3 regions of the Paenibacillus sp. IHBB 3054 genome follow, and region 3 is predicted to be linked to each of the others. Evidence: predicted binding sites of a transcription regulator. Region 3 holds the regulator's gene; each other region holds the start of a gene.
What was found. Region 3 encodes Rex, which represses fermentation and respiration genes when NADH is low (regulators of the CRP and FNR family bind a similar motif). Its sites were predicted from a motif close to TTGTGAAATATTTCACAA; they were not measured.
Positions count from the first base shown of each region.

Region 1: qoxA (cytochrome aa3 quinol oxidase subunit II) is a predicted target of Rex. The motif match lies at 7,261-7,278, and genes of this name have one in related genera.
Region 2: ACQ76X_RS08280 (formate/nitrite transporter family protein) is a predicted target of Rex. The motif match lies at 1,881-1,898, and genes of this name have one in related genera.

Region 1 is NZ_JBOFBG010000058.1:13,905-23,848, reverse strand. It holds gene ACQ76X_RS33815 (DUF6449 domain-containing protein) at 1-1,896, opposite strand, end outside; gene ACQ76X_RS33810 (ABC transporter ATP-binding protein) at 1,850-2,752, opposite strand; gene ACQ76X_RS33805 (GntR family transcriptional regulator) at 2,745-3,131, opposite strand; gene ACQ76X_RS33800 (hypothetical protein) at 3,328-3,795, opposite strand; gene ACQ76X_RS33795 (MFS transporter) at 3,792-5,003, opposite strand; gene ACQ76X_RS33790 (TetR/AcrR family transcriptional regulator) at 5,156-5,773, shown strand; gene ACQ76X_RS33785 (polysaccharide deacetylase family protein) at 5,888-7,018, opposite strand; gene qoxA (cytochrome aa3 quinol oxidase subunit II) at 7,524-8,540, shown strand; gene qoxB (cytochrome aa3 quinol oxidase subunit I) at 8,584-9,944, shown strand, end outside.
Region 2 is NZ_JBOFBG010000005.1:45,858-55,801, reverse strand. It holds gene ACQ76X_RS08285 (MFS transporter) at 1-479, opposite strand, end outside; gene ACQ76X_RS08280 (formate/nitrite transporter family protein) at 954-1,781, opposite strand; partial or broken gene ACQ76X_RS08275 (S-layer homology domain-containing protein) at 2,167-2,643, shown strand; gene ACQ76X_RS08270 (hypothetical protein) at 2,787-3,833, opposite strand; gene ACQ76X_RS08265 (hypothetical protein) at 3,811-5,397, shown strand; gene ACQ76X_RS08260 (FAD-dependent oxidoreductase) at 5,473-6,837, opposite strand; gene ACQ76X_RS08255 (formate--tetrahydrofolate ligase) at 7,419-9,053, opposite strand; gene ACQ76X_RS08250 (glutathione peroxidase) at 9,364-9,840, opposite strand.
Region 3 is NZ_JBOFBG010000001.1:274,933-284,876, reverse strand. It holds gene dinG (ATP-dependent DNA helicase DinG) at 1-1,950, shown strand, start outside; gene ACQ76X_RS01480 (redox-sensing transcriptional repressor Rex) at 2,040-2,732, shown strand; gene ACQ76X_RS01475 (amidohydrolase) at 2,719-4,020, shown strand; gene ACQ76X_RS01470 (cell wall elongation regulator TseB-like domain-containing protein) at 4,079-4,597, shown strand; gene ACQ76X_RS01465 (hypothetical protein) at 5,020-6,090, shown strand; gene ACQ76X_RS01460 (hypothetical protein) at 6,555-7,097, shown strand; gene ACQ76X_RS01455 (AAA family ATPase) at 7,090-8,592, shown strand; gene ACQ76X_RS01450 (3-hydroxyacyl-CoA dehydrogenase family protein) at 8,725-9,597, shown strand; gene ACQ76X_RS01445 (acetate/propionate family kinase) at 9,594-9,944, shown strand, end outside.

The sequences.
Region 1 (9,944 bases), on a different contig from region 3:
ATCAAAATGCCGCTGGACAGTATTCCTGCTTGCCGCGCCAAGCTTGTCAGTATACACATCATTCCTGCTTGCCGCGTCAAGCTTGTCAGTATACACATCCTTTATAATTTCGGCGGATTCCACATCCCGTGCCTGGGTACGAATTTTATCCGCGTATCCCTTTTCGGCCAGCCAGCCTTCAAGCTCGTGATAGGAGGTTTTCCACTCATAGCGATAATAGAGCTGGTACCCCACTTCATCCGGCTTGCCTATTGCTTGAATAGAAGCCTTTGAAATCCTATTGTCCATCTGATCTTCATAGGACATGTTCAATATCTCCCGTTTCAGAATTCCCTTGAATTCTTTAACCTCTTGGGGATCGGAGATCGAAATCGCTTTATTTTTGTTTTTGTTGCTGATTCTCAGACTATCCACATTATCGTTCAGCCGGGAGAGCATATATTCGTTGCGCTTGAACTCCTTGTTCTCCATGATCGCCTTCAGCTCCGGTTCGAAGCCGGCTGATGGTATCCAGTAAGACCGCAGCATCTGCCGCCCATTCTTCAACTGGTAAGCAATGCTGAACTGCCTGCTGCCGATAGAACTGCCCATAGAGCGTTCCTCCTCTCCAGGACGCACAGTGACAAGTGCCTGATGCAGCTTGCGCACAGCCTCAATATAGCTTTTGTCTTCATTGAAAACTTCCTTCTCTTCATAGGGACGGCTCTGAACTCCCATCGGGCCTTGCTCTGGTTCGGTTAACGTCCAGAAATTGCTTCCGGTATACACTGCTGTGACCTTGTCCGCTGCCGGCACCCTGCTCTCATAGCCGGTAATTCCAGTGACCGGAACATAGAGCAGGAGTCCCAGCAGTATGGCATAGGCAGCGAACTCGGCGAATACCCTGCGGGTCATGATCTGCCACGTCTTGCGAATAATCATTTCAGCTACAATATAGCCAATGAGTGCTCCGGCAATACAGCCGCCAATAAGCCAGCCTGTCTGCTGCGGCTTCACATTGCCAAAATAAGACACGGAAACCAGCATGGCACAGAACATTACCCCGGCTTTGAACAATGGATTGAAATAGGTAAAAGCAATTGCCTGCCCAGCCTTTTCGCTATGCCGTTTGCGGTAAAGCACAAAGGACAGCATAATGACTAAGAGAGTGATCACGAAATATATCCATTTCTCTCCTGTACTGAATTGATCGTATTCATTTTCGAGTTTCACAATCTGCAGAACCGGCGACCAATTGACCATTCTATACTCCTCATTATAACCGCCTGAATACCCGTACAAATACCTATTAAGATGCATGCTGGTCAGCATTAACAGCGCGGACGGAAGAACAAGCAGGATATAAACAACAACCCCCTGGAGAACAGTTTGGCCTGTACATATTCCGACGAAGGCAGTGAAAACGAACAGGAACAAGGTGAGGATGGTAACCGTCAGGCACCACTCCCAGACGTCCGCTCCTTGGTAAATGTACATATTGCCGTCCAGCGGTGCCACGATTGCGGCAACTGCGGCAGTCAGCCAGACCGGAAGAAGCAGAAGAATCAGGCCGCTACATGTATGGGCAGCAAGTAAATGCTCCCGGCGCAGCGGCAGGCTGTGCCACAGATCCGATGAAGGCTTAGACTGCAGAAAACGGAAGAGGAATAGGCCTGCTACCACTGGAAGCGTAGCGATAAAGACCACTTGCATATCACCACCGATACGGAACAAACCCTCGACTTTCTCAGGCTCCGCATTCGGATTGCCGTTCAAGAACATCTGGACTGGAAGAAAGAACATGAGACCTAGCATGTAGATAATCCCAATCCAGCCATGCTGGCGCAAGTTTTGGCGGATTACACTGCTGTTAAAGAAGAATCGGCTGCGCGTCATAACCGGCATCCCCCATTTCATATATAAAGATTTCCTCAAGTGTCAGCGGCAATAGGTCGAGTACATACGGATCGTACACCCGAAAAGCCTGCCCGATCCGCTCGCGGTCCCCTTTTACAATATAGAGATTAACGCTGCCACGCTGTTCCTGATGAAGAATCTGCAGCTTGGCTGTCAGTACCGATGCATGCCGTTCATCCCGGAACGCCACCTGCACTTTATGCGTGTCCGCTTTGAGATCGTCCAGATCCTTCTCCACCAGCATTTTGCCGCCGTGCATAATGCCGACATGATCGCATAAATCCTCAATTTCCCGCAGGTTATGTGAGGAAATGATGACGGTCATCCCCCGTTCGGCCACCTCCTGGAACAGCAGATTCTTGATCTGCCGCCGCATGACCGGGTCAAGCCCGTCAATCGGCTCATCCATGATAAGCACATCCGGCGAGCAGCTTAGGGCGAGCCAGAAGGAAGCCTGGCGCTGCATTCCCTTGGAGAACCGGCTGAGCTTGCGGCCTGTATCGAGCCGGAACATTTTCCCAAGCTCCTGAAAGTGCGCCTCATTCCACCCCGGATAAATAGAGCGGTAAAAGGCAGCCATGCTCTTGATCGATGCCTGCGGGAAGAAATAAGGGCTGTCCGGCATGAAAATGATCCTTTGCTTCACCTCGGGGTTTTCAAAGACCGGCTTCCCTTCAAACTTAACCGTACCCTCTTCCGGCCGGTAAATACCGGCGAGCGTCTTCAGCAGTGTTGTTTTACCCGCACCGTTCGATCCGAGCAGTCCGTAAATGGCTCCTTTATGTACAGTCAGCGAAATGCCGTCAACTGCTTTTTCTCCCTGAAAAATTTTGCTGACGCCGCGAATTTCAATCATGTTTCTCCCCCTCTCTCTGATCCAGCACCTGGCGGTACAGCGCACCTATCTCGCTTTCGGTAAATCCAAGGTAGACGGCTGACGCCATCAGGCGCAGCAGCTCATTCCGCACTTCCGCCCTTTTGCTCTCGTTCAGTCCCTGTTGAAGCGGAGCCACGAAACTCCCCTTGCCCTGCAAAGAATAGATGTAGCCTTCCCGCTCCAGCTCCCGGTAGGCTTTCTGAATCGTATTCGGATTTACGGTGAGCTGCGAGGATAAGATCCTCACCGAGGGAAGCTGTTCATCTGCCCGCAAAATACCATGCATAATCATTTCTTTGATCTTGCCGGTCAGCTGCTCGTAAATCGGCTTGCGGCTGCGGACATCCAATTCGAACATGACAGTTCTCCTTTCTGATGTTGTATCACTAACTGTGTCTAGGTGTATTAACTGTACTACTATTATTAGTACAGTTTGACCTACATGTCAACCTCAAAACAAATTAAATTAGGCCAACCAAAAATTACCGGCTGACCTAATTTTATAAAGTCCCAAGGGTCTTTCTTCTATATATGCACGATATGCACGGAGATCACTATTGCTGCGGCAAAGTAAGTTCCCCGCGAACCCCGGCCCCCTTCCGTTTCCGGCGTTTGTCGCTGAACAGCGCGAATACAATACCCGGAAGCATAATGAGGCTGGCTAACACGTAAGTTCTGCTGTATGCCTGTTCAGCTTCATGCTTCATGTCTTCTCCTGCACGCGTCAGGACGAGCTCCATCTCCTGGGTTTGCCGGCTCCGGTCAGCGGCAAATGCCTCCTGATCCGAAGGGGCAAGCCGGGCAGCAGCATGCTCTGCCTCCTTCAATACCTTCCCGGAGGTTTCAGCCGGTGAGCTTTCCACATTGGCCAATGAACCCGCCGCATCAGCAATCACTGTTTTGAGAAAGGGCTGGAGCACAGCATCTTTCTCCACAGCCTTCACCGTACGGACGGAAGCCGCTTGCAGCCCGTCGCTGGTATTTTGCTGCAGCACAGTAACGATAATAGCTACCCCGATCACCCCCCCAGTGACTTTGCCATATTCGTAATCCCCGATGAGATTCCCACCTTCTCCTCAGGCACGTTGCGTACGGCTGAAGACATCACCGGTGCCATGGTGAACCCGGTGCCGACACCGGCCACAACCAGACGGATCAATACTTCCGGAAGCGTTGAGTCGGCATGCAGTCCGCTTAATGAATACATCGCTCCGGCCATCATAATCATTCCAACCGCCCCAAACAGCTGACTGCCGTATTTATTGGACAATGGCCCGGAAAGGGCTGAGCTGACGATCGAGCCCACCGCGAGCATGGAAAGTACAAGTCCGGCCCGCAGTTCGGTCATCCCCATCATCCGGGTCAGGAAGAAAGAGGTCAGCAGAGAGATATTCATCAGCCCCGCACCAACAAAAAGCATAGTCAACGTTGCACCGTTGAACGGGGGAATTCTCAGCAGCGATAACGGAAGCATCGGCTCCTTCCCTTTCGACTGTGTGAGGAAAAAGAAGACGAGAAACAGAACCCCTGCAGTCAGCAGCAGCAGCGTCACCCGGGAGCTCCAGCCATAGTCTTGGACTTTAATCAGCGCATAGGTAATAAAAAACATCGCCCCGGTTATCCCCAATGTTCCGCCATAATCAATGGATCGGCCTGCGGTCTCATCTCTGGATTCCTGTATAAACAGACAGGTAAGCACCACGCTCAGCACCCCCAGCGGCACATTGACAAAAAAGATCCATTGCCAGTTCAGATTTTGCGTAATAATCCCGCCAAGTGCCGGCCCGCTCGCAGCCGCAACGCCTGAAACGGCCCCCCATATGCCGATGATCAAGCCATGCATCTCCTTTGGAAAGGTTGTGGTTGTCAGCGGAATAGTAACCGGAACAATGATGGCCCCCGCAAGTCCCTGAAGGACTCTTAATCCAATGAGCATCCCAAGTGATGTTGCAAAGCCCGCGAGCAGCGAGGTCACAGTAAACAGCACCACACCGGTGATAAATATTTTCTTCCGTCCGAATTGGTCGGCCAGTCTTGAAGCTGTGAGAATGAATACGGCAAACGCCAGATTATAACCATTCATCACCCAAGAAATTTGCGATACGCTGCCGCCAAATTGTCTCGTCATTTCAGGCAAGGCAATATTAATAATCGTCGTATCCAGCAACGCCATGAAGAAACCCAGAACAATTGCCGTAAATGAAAAAGCCCTACGCATTCTGATGCTCAATTTCATCTCTCCTTATATGTGAACTTTAGTTCATGTTTGAATTATATGAACTATATTTCATGTTTGTCAATTACAAATTTGAACTTTGGTTCAACTTTTATTGACAGTCAAATACTGCTCCTCTACAATCGGTTATAAGGGGGGCTTTAACCATGAGTGAAATGGAAGACAAGACAAGAACACCGCGGCAGGACCGCAGCATCAAGACCAAGGAAGCCATCGTTCAAGCCGCCATGAGGCTTTTCTCGGAGAAGGGCTACCATCAGACCAATACGAAGCAGATTGCTGCTGCAGCGGGTGTATCCACCGGCAGCTTCTATTCCTATTTCATAGATAAACGGGCCGTATTTATCGACGTGCTTAAGAATTACAGTGAAGCGCTGCTGGCAAGGATAGAAGCCTACATGTCCGAGATTAACATTCAGAGCCCTGACAAGTATGAACTGCTGAGCCATCTGGTAGACAGCCTCATCCTCTCGCACGAGGTCTATACCGGATTCCACAAGGAACTGTCTATTATGTATCTCAGCGACGAGGGTATCAAAGAGCTGATGGACGCACAGTATGAGGTCGGACGTGTCCTAACGCTCCAGTATCTGCAAATGGGTAAGGATGAGCTTAAGATCACTGATTTGGAAGCCGCTGCCTTCCTTGTATTTGAATCCATCAGTGCCATTGTGGATGTCATCGTCTTTTCTTCTCATCGTATTGGAACGGACAGAATAAAGTCCGAGCTTGTCAAGATGCTTGTCGAGTATTTGTACGTATAACCACACCTCAAACAGACAGCGCAAAGAGGCGGCTTGAGCAGATCACCGATGATCTGTTCAAGCCGCCTCTATTGAAATATTATGCTATGCCTTGCCCTTGCCGAAGCGCGTCTGTCAGCGCTTATCCTTCCAGAAATTCAGCGGCTCCATATCCTTCGTAATAATCTCAAAGGTATAGCCTTCCTTCTTCAGTGTTTTGAGTACGTCCGGCAGCACTTTCAGTGTAGCTTTCTGGTCATGCATCAGGATAACAGGATTGCTGTTGGACTTTTGCAGTTTATGGACCTGTTCCATAACCGTATTATAGATCCTGGCGCTGTTCTCCTTGTATTTCCAGTCGTTTGAGTCCACATTCCAATCCCACAGATGGAACCCCTGGCTCAGCACTCTGTCCCTGAAGGATTTGGTGAAATAAGGTTTACTTCCGTATGGCGGACGGATCAGCGTTGTGCTGGAGCCGGTGATCTTCTTCAGCACTGCATTATCAGCTGACATTTCAGCAAGTGCTGCACCCGGAGAAGCATAAAACTTCTCTTTGCGGTGAGTCATGCCGTGGAGTGCGAGTCCGTGGCTTTCCTCTTCAATTCGTTTCACTGCCGATGGATACCGGTTCATATTGGGTCCAAGCATAAAAAAGGTCGCCTTCACCTCATATTTGCCCAGAATATCCAGCAGTTGCGAAGTCGTTGCCGACGGTCCGTCGTCAAAGGTAAGATACACTATCCTCCCTTGCTTGCCCGGGGTTTTCTCCGGAGCCGGTTCAGCGCTGACAATTGGCTTTAATTCGCTCTTGAATTGGCTTACGAACGCCGCATCATCCAAAGCCGCCGATGTATCCCGCACTCTTAGTAAATATTTATCCGGCTCAAAGGTTATCATATACCCAAGATAAGTACTTATCCGCAGCGGAACCATCAGCGATCCATTCTGCACAAAGGTACTTATTGGAACAATGGTATCATTCTGGAGTTTGGCGCCTCCGTCATCTTTAAGCAGTAAAAGGGATTTGCCGCCTCCGGCGATCTGAACCCCGTCCTGAAGCATGGAAATGTTCCACTTCAGCTTCTGCGCCAAAGCGCGTACTGGAACATAATAGTTACCTTTTACAGAAACAGCTTCTATTTCCGTCAGTGTGTCGTTCACACCAAGACGTAAAGAGGCATTCATTCCGGCTGCGATTGCCGTGTTCTGTAGAATACCAAAACATAAGAATAAAGACATGAATAACAGCATTGTTTTTTTCATTCGCACAAGCAGTAATCTCCTATCTATGTATATTTATCTATACTTTATCACACATAGATAGATTTGAATTTGAGAGATTGTAACCGCCCAAAGAATATCTTGTTACATTTTCACAGTGACAAAAGACATATTCTTAATATTTATCAAAAAATCGCAATAATCGTCGAAAGCTGTCGCGGCCGCAAAAAGCGGTTAAAATCAGGCTTTATTGCACAAATTAATTGTGACGAAATTAGTAACATTTGTGAAAAAGTGAACAAAATTTGAACAACCTTAAAATTAGCTTAAACCGCACCACTACAGTGATCTTTGTCATACCTTACGACATTTGTAACAATTCGATCACACATATTTAACTTGTTCGCCATTATTAAGGTCTTATGTGTCTTTATTGTAAAAATATGTATTTTGCATTATGGGTAAGTAGTTCTTACTATAGATACAGGTTAATGTTTATTGGCTAATGAACGGCAATGAAAAGAAGTATTGAAGGAAGGAGTTCTATATGAAAAAAAAGGGTCCGTTATACGCTTTGTTCCTCAGCCTAATCCTTCTTCTGCCGGGATGCAGTTCGCTCACCGTTCTGAATCCGAAGGGTCCGGCCGCACGCACTTTATCTGACACCATCATCCTGTCCATTCTGGTGATGATCGGGGTCCTGGCAGTTGTCTACATCTTATATATATTCGTACTGGTGAAATACCGGGCGAAGAAAAGCAACGAAGGTTACATTCCAGAACATGAGGAGGGCAACAAGGTTCTCGAAGCCATCTGGATTATTATCCCGATTATCATCGTAACCTTTTTGTCAGTAGTGACTGTAAAATCAACCCATTCGGTTGAGAATGTCGCGGAGGAATACAAGGACCAGAAGCCTTTGGTTATTTACGCCTCTTCTTCCAACTGGAAATGGCATTTCAGCTATCCTGAGGAGGGAATTGAAACCGTAAACTACGTCAATTTCCCGATTCACCGTGCGGTAGAGTTCAGACTGTACTCTTTCGGCACCATCACCAGCTTCTGGATTCCACAGCTTGCCGGACAGAAGTATGCGATGAGCGACATGCTTACAAAACTTAATCTCTCCGCCGACACCGCAGGTTCATTTATCGGCAAGAACTCGAACTTTAGCGGTAAAGGCTTCGCCCACATGGAATTCGAGGCGCTTGTGATGAGCGACAAAGAATATGCCGAATGGGTCAAAGAGGTTAAGGATACCGCGCCTAAGCTTACGGAGGATGAATTCAAAGGCCTGCTGGCTGCCGAACATCTTGGACGCAAAACCTATTCCTCCACCCATTTGGAGTTCAGCCCGCCGCCGGGAGACCATAGCGAGCATATGAGCGGCGATGGTACGGAAATGGATATAGATAACGGAAATATGGATCATCAGGATAACAAGGACATCCACCCTTCTCCTGAACCGTCCAGCCAGACCGAATTTGACAGCGAGCCCAACCCTGAGGTGAATGAGCCGCTTCCAAGCTCACCTGTAGAAGAACACACACACGAGGGCCACTAACCCGTTCACAGTTTAATGTAACAACCTGAAAGGAGCTACCCTAATGGATTTAGACAAATTTAAGGTTCACGGCGAACCCCTGATATACGGAGCAATGATCAGTATCGCTCTTGCGACCATCGGGATTCTCGTTGGGCTTACCTATTTCAAGAAATGGGGATACCTCTGGCGCGAATGGCTTACAACTGTAGACCATAAGAAGATCGGGGTTATGTATATCCTGGCCGCACTGCTTATGCTGTTCCGCGGCGGTGTTGACGCCATGATGATGCGTCTGCAAACGGCAGCGCCGGAAATGAAATTCCTCGATGCCCAGCATTATAACGAGGTCTTTACCACCCATGGTCTGATCATGATTCTGTTCATGGCCATGCCGTTTATCATCGGTTTAATGAACGTGATTATCCCACTGCAGATCGGCGCGCGAGATGTGGCCTTCCCGCGGCTGAACGCGGTCAGCTTCTGGCTCTTCTTCATGGGAGCTATGCTGCTTAACATTTCGTTCGTAATCGGCGGCTCGCCGGATGCCGGATGGTCGGCTTACTTTCCGCTAGCGAGTCTGGAATTCAGCCCTACGGTCGGTAATAACTATTACTCCCTGGCGCTGCAGATTTCCGGTATCGGGACACTGATCACAGGCGTTAACTTCATCGTGACGATTCTTAAAATGCGTGCACCAGGCATGACGCTGATGAAGATGCCAATGTTCACCTGGTCCGTACTGATTACGAACATTATTATCGTATTTGCCTTCCCTGTGCTGACTGTGGCACTTGCCCTGATGATGTTCGACCGGCTGTTTGGCTCTCAATTCTTCACGATGGCCAACGGCGGAATGGATATGCTCTGGGCCAACCTGTTCTGGGTGTGGGGACATCCGGAGGTATATATCGTTATTTTGCCGGCATTCGGTATTTACAGCGAAATTATCGCCACCTTCTCCAAAAAGAATCTGTACGGCTACACATCCATGGTCGTCAGTATGCTGCTCATCTCCCTGCTGTCCTTCCTGGTATGGGCTCACCATTTCTATACCATGGGCCAAGGGGTTATGGTCAACAGCTTCTTCTCCATAACGACTATGGCGATAGCTGTGCCTACCGGGGTTAAAATATTCAACTGGCTGTTCACCCTCCGAAAAGGGCGAATAACCTTTACGACCCCGATGCTGTACACATTAGCTTTTATCCCGATCTTCACCATCGGCGGGGTTACCGGCGTTATGCTGGCAATGGCCAGTGCCGATTACCAGTATCATAATACGATGTTCCTGGTTGCGCATTTCCACTACGTGCTGATTCCGGGCGCCGTGTTCGCCGTTATCGCCGGGTTCCATTACTGGTTCCCTAAAGTATTCGGCTTCCGCCTGAATGAACGTCTGGGCAAACATGCCTTCTGGTGGAT
Region 2 (9,944 bases), on a different contig from region 3:
ATATCTGCCAGAAAACCGGCCAGCATCGTGCCCAGCGCTACCCCAATATTATTGGCGACATAAATTACATTAAAAAGCTCTCCGCGCTGTTCTGCGAAGCGGAAACCTATAAAGGCCTGAATGGCCGGCAATGACAACGAATTGAACAGGCCCACCAGCCCCATCACCAGCATGAACATGTTCCAGTTCACGCTTGCCGCCGGCAAGGTGAACAAGGCCAGGGCATTCATGGCCAACGCACCGACGATCAGGCGTTTGACACCAACTTTATGATAGAGTGATCCACCCAGCAGTTGTCCGAATATGCCTCCGAGGGATTGAATAACAATAACGAGTGCGGCATCTGTCATACTGCGGCCCAGTTCATCAAATACATACATCGTGACAAGCGGCCACATCAGCGCGCTGCCTGTTGCGTTAATAAGACTGGCAATCAGAAATACTTTGACTTCCTTTGGATAAGCTTGTAAAAACCTCATGACTTGTCTTTCAACCCCTGTAATATATGTGTCATTAATTCCATCCAGTATCATCCCAAAACAGGGCGAAGAGCAAGCATTCACATTGACGCATTATCGCGTCACTCAAACATAATATCCCTTCATTATTCTTGACCAAAGCCTATCCAGGCCCCGCAGTGAAAAGCCTGTTCATTGAGATCTTTATATTTTATAACTGCTGCCACCCTGCGTAAAGAAAATTGCTGAACAGAGACTGATTCGTTCTTGGTTTGCCCGGGTAATAGAGCATATGAAACACTCCCTATTAATTCGCCGTGAGCCCGATTTCGTTCCCCCGAGTCGGATATGCAAGGCGAATTTTGTGTTGTGCGGCCCCTATTTCACCTCACAAAAAAACACCCCGAGAACATTCCCTCTTGAGCTGTTAGCTTGAAGAGAGAAGGTTACAAGGAGTGTCTATTGCCGTTTAACACGGCATTTAATTAGTAAGGATTAAGCGTGTTTCTTCACTCCGACAGAGGATACACCCTCTACGGATTGAACAGCCGACGGCCCTTTGCGAAGGTAAGCCATATAATAGGCTGCGGCTACGAAGATGGCTCCGCCCGTAAGGTTGCCCAGCCATACCGGGGCAAAGTTCCCGAAATATTGTGCCCAGGTAAAGTGCCCCTCAAATATAGCAGCAGGGATAAGAAACATGTTGGCTACAACGTGCTGGAATCCGATGGCCACAAATGCCATGGTCGGGAACCAGATACCGAGGATTTTGCCGCTGAAATTATCCGCCCCGTAAGAAAGCCACACGGCCAGAGCCACCAGCCAGTTACAGCCGATCCCGGAGACAAAGGCCTGCAGGAAGGTTGCGTCAATCTTATGTTCAGCCATATCGACCAGTTTATCGAGATACACTCCGTCTGCGGTGAGGCCGACAACGTGGCCGAAGAAATAAGCAACGAACAACGCGCCTGCCAGGTTGCTGAGCGTGATCAGCACAAGGTTCTTGATGACTTCCCAGAAGGAAATCTTCTTCGCCATAAATGCTAGCGGCACGGCCATCATATTGCCTGTCAGCAGTTCCCCGCCGGCCAGCAGCACCAGGATCAGTCCTACCGGGAACACCGATGCCCCGATAAAGTTTGCGATGGAGCCCCATTCCGCCGGAGCACCGGCAATGACACGAATATCCAGTAAAAATCCGAGCGCAATAAACGCTCCCCCCAGAAAACCGAGAATAAGTACGGTGGCAAGCGGGTTGTGAGCCTTCTTGATTCCGTTCTCTACCGTTACCTCGGCAATCTGCTGCGGTTTGTTATAAGCCATGATTCCTATCCCCTTTTAATACTTAAAATTTGTTCCTTTATGCCATTGTAGCGTGATCGCAATCACATTTACGTGATAAAAGTCACGTCTAGGAAAACTAAGTGAAAGTTTTCACTGACATGTCAAATTTACCTTATCTACACAATTCAGATTAACTTAATCACAAAAACATTTCTCACCATACATCCCATATCACGCTAAATATTCGGGCCGATTGTACCGATAGTGGAGTAAAAGAGGTGGTGATCGTGTTCCCGTAAACACAGGAAAAAGTACATACATATTGATAGACAACCTGAGGCGTGTCAGCCTGGCACTGCTATGTCTGATCCTAATCGGAACTGCTGCTGTCACTCCAGCTGCAAGGGCCAATAGCGCTCCATTTGTGGATACTGAGCGCAGCTATGCCCATCAAGAAATTGCACAGCTGTTCTCCAGAGGGATCGTTCAAGGCTATGGCAACGCAACGTTCAGACCCTATCAACCGATTACTATTGCAGAGATGGGTACCATGATGTCAAGGGCATTATCCATTCCCATTCCTAGTTTGGACTATCCGCTAACAACGGAAGCGGCACCGAATTGGGCCATCCCCTCCCTACGCTCGCTTTTGTCTGCAGGCATTATACAAGACCAGACAATAGCATGGAGAGGTGAATTAACACGAGAGAGCTTGGCAGTATGGTATATCCGGGCCTTTGGAGTGTATGACCAGGTCCAAAAACAAGGGGATACGGCTGCGTTTAAGGATAGTCATAATATCTCCGAAAAAGCCCGGACAAGCGTCTGGGCAGCCCAGCAGCTCGGTCTGTTCCAAGGAGATGAATATCAGCGGTTTAACCCAAAGCAATCCGTTGACCGTCAAAGCGCAGCTATGGTAACTGCTCGTGCATGCCTTCTGCTTGAGGATGCCAAGCGTATACAAGATCTGCTTGAGCCTGGAAGTGACTTGCCTGATTATCCTGAAGTCCCCAAAGGCGCACCTTCAGAAGATAGCGAGCTCGCTTATCCAAACGCTTCTTCTACAGATCTCGTAACACCGGATCCAACAACGGGGCCATCCGCTTCACCGGGCCCAACACCGTTTCCACCTGCTTCACCGGATCCAACACCGGTACCATCGGCTTCACCGGTTCCAACACTGGTGCCATCGGCTTCACCGGTTCCAACACCGGGTCCATCGGCTTCACCGAATCCAACACCGGTGCCATCAGCTTCACCGGCTCCAACACCGGTGCCATCAGCTTCACAGGTTCCAACACCGGTGCCATCGGCTTCACCGAATCCAACACCGGTGCCATCCGCTTCACCGAATCCAACACCGGTGCCATCCGCTTCACCGGATCCAACACCAGTTCCATCCGCTTCACCGGATCCAACACCAGTTCCACCAAAGGTTCCATCGGTTTTACCGGTTCCACCAAAGGTTCCATCGGTTTCACCGAATCCAACACCGGTGCCATCGGCTTCACCGGTTCCAACACCGGTGCCATCGGCTTCACCGGTTCCAACAACGGTGCCATCGGCTTCACCGAATCCAACACCGGTGCCATCCGCTTCACCGAATCCAACACCGGTGCCATCCGCTTCACCGGATCCAACACCAGTTCCATCCGCTTCACCGGATCCAACACCAGTTCCACCAAAGGTTCCATCGGTTTTACCGGTTCCACCAAAGGTTCCATCGGTTTCACCGAATCCAACACCGGTGCCATCGGCTTCACCGGTTCCAACAACGGTGCCATCGGCTTCACCGGCTCCAACAACGGTGCCATCGGCTTCACCGGCTCCAACAACGGTGCCATCGGCTTCACCGGCTCCAACAACGGTGCCATCGGCTTCACCGAATCCAACACCGGTGCCATCGGCTTCACCGAATCCAACACCGGTGCCATCCGCTTCACCGATTCCAACACTGGTGCCATCGGCTTCACCGGCTCCAACACCGGTGCCATCCGCTTCGCCGGATCCAACACCGGTGCCATCCGCTTCACCGGATCCAACGCCGGTTCCGCCAGTATATGAGGCAGTGGATTCTGTACAGGTAACCACCGATACAATTGACGCTTCGTTTAGTGTATCTATGGAAGATTGGAAGCTGGCTTATGTGACCTTGGATGTATACGGAAGCGAAATCATGCCGGAGCATTTGCCGCCAGACCTCAAAGTGCTGGTTACTGATGATTACTCTGTACTGGCAGAGGATGGGACGGTAGCAAACTTTTATAACATCCCGAAGCCTGGAACTATGATCCATGGTCGAATCCTGCTCAGTTCCGAGGTCGCCGACTTTAGCATCATCAGCAACTTCGAGCTTGAGGTACTATCGCCTCAATACAATTCAACAGCTTATTTCACTGTATCCTTGTTGCTGGAAGATACAGGAGCAAATGCTACAACAGTTGCCGAAATGCAAACCATGCGGAATACACTGGCAACTATTGATCCCGATTTGCGGGTAACCTGGGCCATGGACAGCCGATTTGTGTTCGATGATGCACAGCGCCCTCAATTGCAACAGGTGCTTAACTACGTGGATCTATACGGAGATGAGGTAGGGATCGCATCCGGCTATCCGAATGATAATTTCAACCTGGCCCAATGGATTGTAGAGATGAACTCGTGGCTGTACATGTACAGATATAATGCGCTCAATTCCCTGCACCAGGGGGGCACCAACGGAGATATCTCCGTATGGGAGAGTATTCCTGACAAGTATCGTCCCAAGTCACTGTCCACCTATGCCATCAATCCCCAACAGGCTGCCTGGTTAAAAGACAACTTCCGGATCGATGCGTTTATGGGCTGGGCTGCAACACAGTATAATGTAGGCCAATTGTCTGCTGAAGGATCACCGCTGATGCCATACTGGGCACATATCGCTAATCCGATGCTGCCCGCACAGGATGCTGCTACTAACAGTAACAATGTATTTATGAATGCCCTAAGCATTGATCCCATCGGCTCCCGCTATATTACAGGGGCATCCAGATGGACACTGCATCCGGCGGATCCGTTTGTAAGCGATACGAAGGCAGAACCTCAGCTACATCTGGCCTCTCAGTATCTCAACAATCCTTTTCAGAACAGAAATACGGTCAATTACCTCTCACTGGTGATTGGTACCAATTGGGTGATGAGGTCACCCAACCTATTCGCAACCTGGCAGGACTTCATCAGCAGGTTCCCGAAAGATGCCAGAGTTGAAATATTGGGTGTTCATGGATTGGCAGAGATCTACAAAACAAAAACAGCCCACAGCAATGAACATTCAGAATTCACCCTGATGTTCCGGGGGGCTGGATACACCACGGTCAGTGGAGAGAATTCTCCGGGGGATTTAAGGTATCTGTGGACAGAAACTGCAACAGAGCGTATTGTCCTTGCCAAAAGAGATGGAGACCCCCTCTGGAGCATCATTGACTTCACCGATTACTCCAGATCGCCTGTTACCAAGCTTCCATATACGTCCAATGGAGCGGCGGACGATATAAGCTACATCACAGGGAGAAACTACAAGCTGACTCCCGCAGCTCCGTTAACCTCAACAGAAATCGAACGTATCCGTGCCCGGCTGGATGTCATTGATTTCCATGAGGATATCGACTACCAATGACCAATAAACCATGCTAAAAAAAATACGCCCTGCCAACCTTTTCGAAGGATTGGACAGGGCGTATTTTCTTATCTGTTATACCGTCACTGTTTCTTTATGTGTCACACTCTTTGGCAATGCCTGAAGGCCAGCAGTGTTCAGGAAGTTCCACGGCTTGTTGTAATGCGGCTGGAAGAAGAAATCAATGAAGGCCAGCTGATCCACCGTCATTTTGTTCTGGATGCAGACAGATACGGTATTGATCGACTGTGTCAGATCCATCTTGGACATAATCTGCGCTCCGAGAACCCGGCGGGTGGCGCGGTCAAATACTACTTTTAACTGAACCTGCTCAAAGGTCGGCATAAACTCCGGACGGTAGTTGTCGATCAGCAGCACGCTCTCGATATCCATGCCTTCGGCTTTGGCTGCGTCTTCCGTCAGTCCGGTTCCGGCGATGTTATCCTCATAAATCTTAATCCCTGATGTTCCTTGCGTACCCATGTATGGGATCGTATTCGCCACCAGGTTGCGCGCTACCAGTGTTCCCATACGTACGGCATTCGTAGCCAGCGGAATATAGGCATGTTTGCCGGTTGGGTTATAATGAATCGCACAGCTGTCGCCGGCGGCATAGACATCCGGGAGGCTGGTCTGCATATAATCATTGACGATAATCGCCCCGTTAGGCAGCATATCCACTTGCCCTTTCAGCAGCTCTGTATTCGGACGGAAACCGATGCAGAGGATAACCAGATCGGTCTCATGCTCCCCTTTGCTTGTGGTCACCTTGGTCACTTTACCGTTCTCTCCCGCAAACGAGCTGACCTTCTCACCGAGCGCCAGCTTGATGCCGTGATCCTCCAGTGTCTGCTGGATCGGTGTAGTGAATTCTTCATCCAGATATTTGCTCAGGATCCGGTCCTCGCCATCGATCAGCGTAACCTGTTTGCCGTTCATTTGAAAAGCCTCCACCAGCTCGACACCGATATAACCGGCTCCGACAACGGTGATTCTGTCCACCTGCTGCGCTTTTTCGATAATGGTGTTGGAGTGATTGTAGTTCTTCGAGAGCAGGATGCCATCCAGCTCCATGCCTTCCAGCTTTGGCACAATCGGCCACGAGCCGGTAGTCATAATGAGTTTGTCGTACGTATCTTCAAATTCCTGGCCGTTTGCCAGATTACGGGCTTTTAAGGTTTTGCGGGCTGTATCCACATTGATCACTTCATGGCGCATCTTTGTATTGACACCCAGTTCAGCGAGCTTCTCAGGCGAAGAATAAAACAGGCCTTGCGGATCTTTAACCACTCCGCCGACATATAGAGCAATGCCGCACGACAGGAAGGAAATATTATCATTGCGTTCGTACACCGTAATCTCGGCATCCGGGTAAAGCTGGGCGGTATTAACAATTGCGGCGGTTCCGGCATGGGTACATCCAATGACTGCTACTTTCATGATTTCTTCCTCCTCCAAATTGGCAAGCATATTTTTGTCTGTTTGTTTGTGATATATTTCACTTTATATACTGATTATATTGTGATTAATATCACATTGCAAGCCCTTTGGTACATCTTCTCATATTGTTCACATTTGGAATGTATGACCTATATAGATTGAACTTAAGGTTTTTAGAGTACAGGATCAGTCGCAACTACGGAGAATATTTGGACTTCCGGCCACTGTTGTCTTCAGATTTCTTGATTTTAACCGCCCTTAGCGGTAGAAATCGAAAGACAAAGGCGGACGCTACCGCTCCTCCAGTTCCAAAATCCCCCTCCGTTCCTCCTTTTCCTTATCTCAAGTTTTTAAGTTCAATTTATATACGCCTTTTTTTGGCGCTCTGCGGCTTCCTTTAGCTTTTCCCCCGCGGCAAGACATTATGTCTTAGAAACGCAGGAAGCAGCAGCCAGTCTAGGATCACAGCAGCAGCGCAGCAGGATAATATCAATGCAGGAAACCGGTCACGCAAAAACCCCGGAGCCCGCGCAAATTACGCAGCGGGTCCGGGGTTTCGGCCATACTAAAAGATATAGAGACTACTCCAAGCCGTGAATTACACCGTCTTCGTCAACGGAAAGCCCTTCGGCGGCCGGCTTGGCCGGGAGCCCCGGCATGGTCACAATATTGCCGGTAATCACAACAGCGAAGCCTGCGCCCAGCGACAATGTAATATCACGCACACCCATCGTGAAGCCTTCCGGCGCACCCAGCAGTCTTGGCTGATCTGAGAAGGAATACGGTGTTTTGGCCATGCACACCTGAAGCTGCTGCAAGCCTAGCCGTTCGATGATGGCCAAACTGCGTTTGGCCGCAGGGGAGAACGCGACTTCCGCACCACGGTAAATTTCGGTGACGATTTTATTGATTTTGGACGGAATATCCAAATTCTCTTCATACAGTGGGGCATATCTCCCTGCATCTTCACGATCCAGCAGTTTCTTCAGCTCCGCTGCCAGCTCGAGTCCACCGGCACTGCCTTCTGCCCATACCTTGGAAACGGCCGCAGGCACGCCAAGGCGGCTGCAGGCGTTCAGCACCTCTTCAATCTCCGATGGCGCATCACCTTCAAAGTGGTTGAGCGCAACAAGCACAGGTACGCCGAATTTGCCCAAATTCTCAATATGGCGTTCCATATTGGACAGCCCCGAGAGCAGTGCCGCCCGGTTGCCTACATACAGCTCTTCTTTGCGGACACCGCCGTTATATTTCAGTGATTTCACCGTCACGACCAGCACAGCCGCAGAAGGAGCAAGCCCGGCCTGACGGCATTTGATATCCATAAACTTCTCCGCGCCGAGATCAGCGCCAAACCCCGCTTCGGTTACAACCACGTCACCCAGCTTCAGCGCATAACGGGTCCCGATGACACTGCTGCAGCCATGGGCAATATTCGCAAAAGGTCCACCGTGCACAATGACCGGCGTCCCCTCCAATGTCTGCACAAGGTTGGGCTTCACAGCTTCCTTAAGCAGCGCGGTCATCGCTTCCACCGCCCCGAGATCTTTGGCCGTTACCGGCTGCCCCAACTGGTCATAGCCGACCAGCATACGGCCTAAACGCAGCTTAAGGTCAGCAAGGTTATCGCAGAGGCACAGCACAGCCATAATCTCCGATGCTGTTGTGATCTGGAAGCCGCTCTCCCTAACCGTTCCATTGCCGTCGCCCAGCCCCGTCACAATGCTGCGCAGACTGCGGTCATTCATATCCATGACCCGCTTCCAGACGATGCGCTGCGGATCGAGGCCCAGCACATTCCCTTGGAAGATATGATTGTCGATCATCGCAGACAGCAGATTATGCGCTGAAGTGACTGCATGAATATCTCCTGTAAAGTGCAGATTAATCTCATCAGCCGGAACGATCTGTGCCTTGCCTCCGCCGGTTGCCCCGCCTTTCATGCCAAGGCATGGCCCCAGCGAAGGCTCACGCAGTGCCGCTACTGTCTTCACCCCCGCTGCATTCAGCGCCTGGGACAGTCCAATGGTTGTTAAAGTCTTGCCTTCACCTGCCGGTGTAGGATTAACCGCAGTAACCAGAACCAGCTTGCCATCGGGCTTGTGCTTCAGCTCATCCCATAGCGTTGGCGCCAGCTTGCTTTTATATTTGCCGTACAGCTCCAGATGCTCTTGACTAATCCCTGCTGCCGATGCTACCTCTGTTATTAACCTCATGCCCTTATAAAACCCTCCTGCCGTTATTATCCTGCTTCGTACTGCGCATTATGCGCTTAATGTGTTTTATGTATGGTCAACGATGATGTTGCTCTCTTCAAAGGATACAGCGTCTCTGAAAAGCGTCAAGGATTATTTTCATAGTATATTTCACAGCGCAAGCCGTGGCAAAGGATTCAGTGCCTGCTTTCACCGGAGATCAGCTAGGGCTAATCAAATAAAAGCCCTCCCAAAATGCGGTTTGCACCGGGTTTCGGGAGGACACTGAATTTGCACTAAGCCGGACTTGGCCCGGGTTTGCAAATGCTGTTTACAGCAAAGATTCTATGAGTCCCTTCATCGTTTCAGGGGATTCTTTCGGCTCCACGCGGGCCACAACCTTGCCGCTGCGGTCAACCAGGAACTTGGTGAAGTTCCACTGGATGTCACTGCTATCAGCTGTACCCGGCTGCTGGCCCTTCAGATATTGAAAGAGCAGGCTTGCATCCGGTCCATTGACATCCACTTTGGCGAAGACCGGAAATTTGACGCCATAATTAATCTGGCAGAACTCCTCCGCTTCTTCACTCGTTCCCGGCTCCTGGCCGGCAAATTGGTTGCAGGGAAAACCCAGCACGACAAAACCTTGGCCGCCATATTGCTCATAAAGATTCTGTAGATCTCCGTATTGCGGGGTAAGTCCGCATTTGCTGGCCGTGTTCGCGATCAGCAGCACTTTGCCTTCATAATCCTTAAGCGGCACTTCTTTACCGGAAGGCGTTACTCCGGCAAAACTGTAAATAGACATCCTGCATCCCTTCCTTTCGGGTGTATGTTAATAAATGACCGGTATTGCAGCGAAATGCCCAGACTGGGACTTTGCATTTCATTTCCCATCTTACCTTATCGGAA
Region 3 (9,944 bases):
CAGAGCGTACGTACCGGGCAGAAGGTTATGGTCAGCACCCATACCATCAATCTTCAGGATCAGCTGCGCGAACGCGATATCCCGCTTCTGACCAGTGTTGTGCCTTTCCCGTTTAAGGCTGCGATATTCAAGGGGAGAGGGCACTATTTGTGTCTGCGCAAGTTTGAACATAAAATAAATAAAAAGGACTTCGTAAGTCCCCGGGAAGAAGCGCTTACGGCAGCGCAGATGATCGTATGGCTTACCCAGACGGAATCGGGTGACGATGAGGAGCTGAATTTGAGCGGTCGCGGCGGGGATTTCTGGGAGACAGTAGCCAGTGATACCGATTCATGTCTGGGCCGTTCCTGTCCGTGGTTCCGCAAATGCTACTACCACCGGGCCAAACATGAAGCAGGGATTGCCGATGTGGTCATTACCAATCACTCCAAGCTGTTCGCAGACGTCAAGGCCGGGCACCAGCTGCTTCCGGCTTATGAGCATCTTGTCATTGACGAGGCCCATCATTTGGAGGATGTAGCCGGCAAGCATCTGGGCATGCAAATGAAGTATTTCACTGTAGCTCATACGCTTACAAGGCTGTATAAAGACAGCCGCAGCGGCCAGCTGCCGGCACTGCGCCAGACTCTGCAGTCCTCGGGCAGTGAGCAGGCTTCGGAGTGGAGCGGCGTAATCGATAAAATCTATCCCGACCTGCTTACCGTAAAGGAAACTTGGGATACACTGAGCGACAAGCTGTTCGGTCTATTGCCCGAACGAAGCGATGCAGCGGCAGGTGAAGCCGGCCAGCTGGTCACACGCCTGCTTCCCGGCAGCAAGCCCAAAGATTGGGAAGAGCTGGCGGCGCTGGAGAATACGCTCCACTTAGCCTTGAGCGACATCATCCGCAGAGGTGACAAAATGCTCAGTGAGATGCGCGATACGGAGAGTCAGTCGTCTTCGGACAGCCTGGTGACCGATATCGGAGGCTTGTTCAAGGATTTGGCATCCATCCGGGAACAAATCCGCTTCTTTATGGGTCTCAGTGACGATAATATCGTGTACTGGATGGAAGGGAGCGGCAACTACCGGGGCAAGTCGCTTCAGCTCTACGCTGTGCCTGTCGATGTAAGCAGCCAGCTCAAGGATCTGTTCTTCGACAAGAAGAAGAGCATAGTGTTGACCTCGGCCACGTTATCGGTCGACAAGTCCTTTCAGTTCATGATTGACAACCTTGGTCTTTCTGAAGCCTCAGAGCAAGGGCGTCTCATGACAGCGCTGCTGCCTTCACCGTTCAAGTACCGTGAACAGGCGCTGCTTGTCATCCCGCGCGATTTCCCCAGTGTTAAGGGCAGCGTAGGCGATGCGCGTTTTGTAGACAAGCTGGTGCATTCGCTGGCTGAAGCGGCGGCGGCGACCAAGGGGCGGATGCTGGTGCTGTTCACCTCCTACAAAATGCTGCGCCAGGTTTATGATCCGCTGAAAGAGGCCTTGGCTTCCCAGGACATTACGGTTCTGGGCCAGGGTGTGGAAGGAGGCAGCCGCAGCAAGCTGATCCGGCGTTTTCAGGACAGCTCTGCATCGGTATTGCTTGGAACAAGCAGTTTCTGGGAAGGAGTCGACATCCCTGGCGAGGCGCTGACCTGTCTTGCGATTGTAAGGCTGCCGTTTCAGCCGCCGAATCATCCGCTGGCCGAGGCAAAAGCGGAGCTTCTGCAGGCCCAGAAGAAGAATCCTTTTATGAAAATGTCTGTTCCACAAGCAGTGATCCGCTTCAAACAGGGTTTTGGACGATTGGTTCGCACAGCGCAGGACCGGGGAATTGTTATTGTATATGATACCAGGGTCATCGAAGCTTATTACGGGAAGTACTTCCTGTATTCACTCCCTGGTCCGAAGATGGAGCACATGCTTACCGATCAGATGGTTCCGCGGATTGCGGAATGGCTTGAAGAGGGCGGCGTTTCCTAATCTGTCATTGTTTATAAATTTTCCCCATCTCTTTGTACCATAGGCTGTGTCCCGTTCGCGGAGCGGGCACTGCACGTGGTTGTCATACGATATCGCGTCAGTGCAATTCTAAATTAGGAGGAGAAAATATGAAATCGGATAAAATATCGGAGGCCGTCGTTCGCAGACTCCCAGTGTACCTGCGTTTCCTGAACGATCTCCAAAAGCGTGAAATCTCAACCGTTTCTTCTCAGGAACTCGGGCAGAAGCTGGACCTTAATCCGGCGCAGATTCGTAAGGATCTGGCCTATTTTGGTGATTTCGGCAGAAAAGGCATTGGATATGACGTGTCTTATCTCATCGAAAAGATCCGTCACATTCTGAAGCTGGATCAACAAATCAATGTGGCCCTGGTAGGTGCCGGTAACCTCGGTCATGCCTTGTCCAATTACAATGCTTATCTGAAGGATACCATGAAAATCACTGCTGTATTTGATTCTTACGCTCCCAAGATTGGACAAAATATCAACTCTCTTACGGTACAGCCGATGGAGGAGCTGGGTCAGACCATCCGCGATCAGGGAATCCGGATCGGGATCATTACTGTACCGGACAGCGAAGCACAGAATGTGGCTGATATTCTGGTAGAATCGGGCATCGAGGCGATCCTGAATTTTGCACCGGTCATTCTGAAGACACCTGCAACCATCCGGATTCATGCTGCCGACTTTACGACTGACCTGCAAAGTCTGGCGTATTATTTACATGATGGAAAGGAAGGAATTACAGATGAGCAGCAATAAGATGGTAATTGCAAACGGACGTTTTCTGGTTCCCGGAAGCGAGAAGCCTGTCTTGAGCGGTTATATGACTATAGAAAATGATTTGATCACATACATAGGGGAAGAGAAGCCCGTTATTGAAGAAGGCACAGTGACGCTCGACGGCAGCCGGCTGCTGTTCATGCCGGGTCTGGTCAACACCCATGGTCATGCTGCGATGTCGCTGCTGCGCGGCTACGGGGATGATATGGTCCTTCAAGCCTGGCTGCAGGAGAAAATGTGGCCAATGGAGGAGAAGTTTACCGGAGATGATGTCTACTGGGGCACTTCCTTATCCGTTCTGGAGATGCTGAAAGGCGGCACAACCACCTTTTTGGATATGTATGATCATATGGACCGGGTGGCCGAAGTGGTCGAACACTCCGGCATCCGTGCGGTGCTGATGCGCGGTGTTATTGGTCTGTGTCCTGAAGAGGTGCAGAACCAGAAGCTTGCGGAAGCTGTTGCGTTCGCCCGCAACTGGCACGGCAAGGCTGACGGCAGAATTACAACCATGATTTCACCGCATGCCCCGTATACTTGTCCTCCGGACTTTTTCATGCGGTTTGTGCAGGCTGCACATGACCTGGACCTGCCGATGCATACGCATATGTCGGAAACGCTGCGTGAAGTGGAGCAGAATGCCGCTGATTACGGCCTGCGTCCTGTAGCGCACCTGGAGAAGCTGGGGATGTTCACCCGCCCGTCCTTAATCGCCCATGGTGTCCACCTGAACGATGAGGAGATCGAAATCCTCGCCCGCCACAAGGTGGGTGTGTCCCATAACCCGGGCAGCAACCTGAAGCTGGCCAGCGGTGTTGCACGGGTGCCTGAGCTGCTGAGAGCCGGAGTCAAAGTTTCACTGGGTACGGACGGGGCGGCAAGCAACAATAATCTCGATATGTTCGAGGAAATGCGGCTTGCAGCACTGATCCATAAGGGAGTCAGCGGCGATCCTACCGCAGTTCCGGCACCGGAAGCGCTGCTGATGGCCACGCAATACGGGGCGGAATCAATCTTCCTGAACCAGGTGGGCCGCCTTTCAGCAGGGATGAAGGCTGATTTTATTGCAATTGATATCGACCAGCCTCATCTACTGCCGCATAGCGACTTGCTCTCCCACGCCGTGTATTCGGCCAGCGCCAAGGATGTCGAGCATGTCTGGGTGAACGGCAAGCAGGTTGTGAAGCATGGTCAGTGCCTGACACTGGACGAGGAAGAAATCCGCCGCAAGGCGCAAGAAACTTTTGAAGGGCTGCTGAAGCGTTAATTCGACTGCCGCAGTTGACTTTATGACGTTTCATATATTAAGGAAAGGAAGCTGCATTTTGAGGAAAAGGAAAAAATGGCTTCTGCTGGGGATCGCTCTGTTTCTGCTCATTCTGTTCGGTCTAAGCCAATTTTATGCCTATATCATGAAGGACCAATGGAATGAACGCAGCGCGGCCAAAGAAGTTGCCAAGACCCGGGCGGGACTTACTGAGATATCCAAGGCGCAGAAATCGGTATGGGACGAAAATTCGGTGTACTGGGTGCTGACCGGGAAAAATAAAGCCGGTACGGATCTAATGGTGTGGGTACGGTTCACCGTGGACGGCAAGCCGGCCGGGGGCGATAACGGAGTTTATGCGGAAGAGCTGGCCAAAGGAACCTCGGAGAAGCAAATCCGCTCCATTATAGCCTCCCAGCTGCCCGGCATCGATATTAAACGGCTGCTTCCGGGTGTATATAATGGAGAATACGCCTGGCAGCTTTTTTACAAGCAGGAAGGACGTTATTATTACAAGTTCTTCCGTTTTGCGGATGGTACAGCAATCGGTGATGGATATACTTTGCCGAGCAAGTAGAGGCAGGGTGCAATAACAAAAAAAGCGGACAAGGCGGACAGCGCTTGTCCGCTTTTTTTGCATAATATGCTAATAAGTTGAACTAAAGAACTACCTAGAGGCAAAAGCAGCGGAGGGGAAGTTTGGAACTGTAGGAGCGATAGCGACCGCCTTTGTCTACGGATTTCAACCGCAAATAGCGGTATAAATCAAGAAATCTGTAGACAACAGCGGCCGGAAGTCCAAACATTCACCGCAGTTGCGTTCTATGCCGGATCGGTAAATCTTATGAAAATTCTGAAACTGGATCAAGAAAGTTGAGTTTAAGGCGGTTTTTTATAAAGGATAACTCTGACATTTTGTGAAATTTATATTATCATTGGAATGAAACAGTGATTCTGAGGATTAAATTACATGTTCCTTGAACAGGTGGAGAGATACGTTTGAAAACGATGATGAGGCTTTACCAGGAGGGCAGAACGGACTACCATTCTACCTTTTTTGATTTGATAAACGGGGATACGGAGACCAAACAAACGAAAGGGCTTGCCTACCTTTTTTCAAGGTATCCCAAGTTGATCCGGTTGCTGCTAAAAGAGTTAAACCGCCGGAACCCCGGAGACACTCCGGCTTTCAAAGAGGATTATGATTTTGTTCAGGTGGATGCAGAAATGCTTGCGGCAGGAGCAAATAAAATAAGGCGCGATATTACGTTGTCCTTGTTCCAGGGAAACCGCAAAAAACTGGTTATTGTGATCGAAGCAAAGAGCGCAGGGCTGTATGCAAAAGCTCAGGAAGTGTGCAGCCAGCTTGCCGCCTATTTGGATCCGAACAATTTTCCCCATGATGCGGATGTGCCAGTCTATGGCGTCACCTTAACTAAATACAAGCTGATTCATGATACTGGTTATCAATTTTTAAGTCTGCAATGGACAGATATCGTCGAACTGATCAATGAGATGATTAGAAGTGAGAAAAAATCGGGCGAAGATACCATCATTGCCAAGCAATATATTGATTTTATTCATGGGGTGGCGAAGGGCATGAAGTATTATGAGGTAGAGGTATTATCCGTTTCGGCTGGTAAAACGCATGAGCTGACTTATAAACATTGTATTCACGCTTGTCCGAACAGTGCAAAAGGGTATATTTACAAAACACCATTGTTTATCACTTTTCGTTCCGGCGGGGGCGGAGAAATGCATTGCCTGTACAAAATTGATGATATCGTGGTTCTTGATCCATTCACTCCATCGCTGGATGCGGTTCTTGAGGGGATTCAGCATGAGCTGGCTGCCAGAATCAAGACTTACATAACGGAGAGAATTCAGGGGGGCTATGGATTTAATCATCCAGGCGAAATGTACCGATTCTATGATCTTAGCCGGACTGACCTTATTCTGCTGCAGCATCGTCCCAAATCGGAGAAGAACGCCATGGGTGCAAGATATTACACACTGGCTGAACTCTTGCAAGGCGAAAAAATTGTAAAAAATGTAACAAGCAGTAGATAATAATTAGTTGATGATGGGGGAAGGGCATGGATTCTTTAACGTTAACGGTGTATGTGGTTTCTCTAGCAGTTGGCTTGGCAGCTGTCCTTTCATTTGCCGCCGGATTTATGGATGCTGTGGGTGTTTATTGATGAAAAGGAGTACATAAAGAAGTATATACAAATAGCAATATCGATGTCAGGAGAAATTAATACATCAGTAGAATAGAAAAGGGCCTGAATGGATTAATCATTCAGGCCCTTTTTGCCGATAAAGGAGCAAGAATAGAAGGGAATGCCCAGAAATTAGTATCAAAAATTTTAAATATATTCACACTTTCGTGCGAAATCGTATATACACCTGTGATATACTTCTATTTGTATTAAGACATGCTTAAGAGCATGTCAGTCTCGGATGAGCGCTAGACACGCTATTTATTGCAATTCATATATTTAGGTTTGGTCAACTTGAGAGGAGGACGTTTCTTGAAATTGCGTCTTGTGCCTGTACTGCTAACGTCTCTGTTGTCTGCTGCACTGCTCTTTGGCAGCTTTTATGCTTATCGTCAATTTGCGGTCCATGAGCCGCTTGATAAGATAGTATCGGCTTATGAAGGTGTTAATCATTCACATATTACTATTAACCGCAATGAGGTAACCTTGAAACTGGATTTGAAACCTGGTACGAAATTGCGCGAGCTGGTGCAATATGTGAACACTGAAGGCAAGTCCGCTATTAATGGACGGGCGCTTAAGCTGGATGTTGATCAGCACTCCAGTGAACTGCTGGACGAATATTGGGATAAAGCGATGTTCTCAGTCGCAGAAGCAATGGAAAGCAAAAAGTATACACTAATACCTGCTAAACTAGATGGATTGAAAGAGCAATTCAAGGAATACAAGAATGTAACAGCAACAACTGAAATTGATGACAACAACGTCTATGTAAGCCTGAGCAACGGTGAAGAGAGCAAGTTCATCATTTTACCGCGTGCAGCGGCAACGATGGGAGTGTGGAACAATGCCTAAGTGGTGGAAAGAGATTATAGCCGGATTTGTTCCGGTCCTGCTGATATTTATGGCTTTTGTGGGCATTAACATTATTCCTGTAATCATAGCAGCTGGTATGGTTTGTGCACTCCTGGTGATCGCCCATTTGCGCGGCGGGTTGACAGTGAATGCGGGCGGGGACAAGAAACGCAAGAAGAATGGCCCTTCCAAACTTACGTTTGAAGAAATCGGCGGTCAGGATAACGCGAAGCAGGAGTTGCGGGAAGCGCTTGATTTCCTGATCCGGCATGAAGAAATCAGCAAGTTCGGGATTCGTCCGCTTAAAGGGATCTTGCTTACAGGCCCTCCGGGAACCGGTAAAACGCTGATGGCCAAGGCTGCGGCCCATTATACCAATTCCGTTTTCGTTGCCGCTTCAGGCAGTGAATTCGTCGAAATGTACGTCGGTGTCGGTGCCGGACGTGTCCGTGACTTGTTCAAGGATGCCCGGACCCGTGCAGAGAAAGAGAATAAGCAAAGCGCCATTATCTTTATTGATGAAATTGATGTTATCGGCGGCAAACGCGAAGGCGGCCAGCAGCGTGAATACGATCAGACGCTTAATCAGCTTCTGACCGAGATGGACGGGATCTATAACAATGATACGCCGCGCATTCTACTTGTTGCAGCAACAAACCGCAAGGAAATGCTGGATTCAGCGCTGCTGCGTCCCGGCCGCTTTGACCGTCATATCCAGGTGGATATGCCTGACAAGAAGGGCCGCAAATCAATCCTCGATTTGCATGCCAAGAATAAGCCTCTGCATGCTGAGGTGAATTTAGACAAGATCGCCGAGGAAGCCTACGGTTTCTCCGGTGCGCAGCTGGAGAGCGTCATGAACGAAGCGGCGATTTATATGATGCGCGAGAATCTGACCGAAGTCGAGCAGCGCCATCTGGCGATGGCGATCGACAAGGTGATGATGGGCGAGAAGACTGACCGCGAAACCAATCATGAAGAGAAACAGCGGGTGGCCATCCATGAGCTTGGACATGCTATTATGGCGGAGCTGCTGCGTCCGGGCAGCGTCAGCCAAGTTACCTTGACTCCGCGTGGACAAGCACTTGGTTATGTGCGTCACAACCCGCAAATCGAGCAGTATTTGTATACCAAGGATTATCTGGAGAATCAGATTATGATCGCGCTTGGCGGAGCAGCTTCCGAGGAGATGTATTATGGGGGCCGCAGCACAGGTTCACGCGGCGATTTCGATCAGGCGCTGAATATTGTCGAGACCATGATGAAGTCGGGACTCACGTCACTTGGGATCGCCAACCTGGAAATGGTAACTACAGAAGAGCTGATGAAGGAAAATAGCAAGATTCTGGATGAGCTCATGGTTCGTACCCGGGACCTGCTCCAGAAGCAAAGAAATGTATTTGATTACTCTCTTGACATTTTAATGAAGGAAGAAGTCCTCTCCGGAGAGCAATTTCGTTGTCAATTTCGTGACAGTGTCCTTTTACCGGCATAATTCTTTATGCCGGTTATTTTTTTTTACTTTTCAGACATGCTAAGATATTATTATATGTCGGGCTACATATTTTTTACGACAGAAAAGGTACAATACAAAAGTATAGATACCTGAAAGGATGGAGACTTTTTCATGAATTTTAAAAAAATAGGTGTCATCGGCGGTGGCACAATGGGACAAGGGATTGCTGAAATGCTGGCAGCCAAGGGTCTTGATGTTATGCTGGTGGAGAAAAACACGGAAAGACTGGAATACTCCTACGAAATGATCGAGACAAGTCTTGATAAGCAATTGGAGAAATGGGCGATTACCCAAGCAGAAAAGAAGCTGATTCTTAGCCGCATCCAAAAAGTGACACATTTCGCCGAGCTCAGCTCGTGTGATATGGTCATCGAAACAATTACGGAAGACCTGGAAGCCAAGCAAAAAGTATTTAATCAGCTTGACCAAGTGTGTCCGAGCCACATTATTCTTGCCAGCAACACGTCAACGCTCAGCTTGACGGAGCTTGCAAGCTCTACAATGTACCCGGAACGCGTAATCGGCATGCATTTCATACATCCGGTAGGTAAGGTGGATCTTGTGGAGATTGTACGTGGACTGAAGACATCCGATAGTACCTTTGAAGATACCAAAGCTTTTGTTGACGAAGTCGTTGAGAAAAAAGGCGTAATGATTTATGAATCCCCAGGATTTGTTACTTCGCGCCTCATTTGCTTGTTCATTAACGAAGCTATGCATGTTCTGCAGGAAGGTGTCGCTTCCCCAGAGGATATTGACGACGCAATGCGCATCGGTTATCAGTTCCAGCATGGACCGCTTGAAATGGCTGACCGTTTCGGTCTGGATTCGATTCTTGCCGCACTGGAGAACATGTTCCGCGAGTATGGGGAACTGAAATACCGACCATCGACTATTCTTAAGAAGATGGTGCGTGCGGGACAACTGGGCATGAAATCGGGCGAAGGCTTCTTCAAGTATGACAAGGATGGTGACCGTGTATGAACGTATTAGTAATTAACTCAGGAAGTTCTTCTTTGAAATATCAGCTGTATAATATGACAGATGAATCTGTATTGGCCAAAGGGCTGGTAGAACGCATCGGGATGGATTCTTCCATTCTGAACCATAAGCCAACAGGCAAACCGGAAGTCACTGAAGTCAGTGAAATTCTGGAACACAATACCGCCATCCGCAAGGTTCTGGCTTGCCTGACAGACAGCGAGCATGGCGTAATCAGTTCGATCGAAGAAATTAATGCCGTAGGCCACCGTGTAGTTCACGGGGGAGAATTCTTCAAGGAATCCTCATTGGTTGATGGCGATGCCAAGTCGAAGATCCGTCAATTGTTC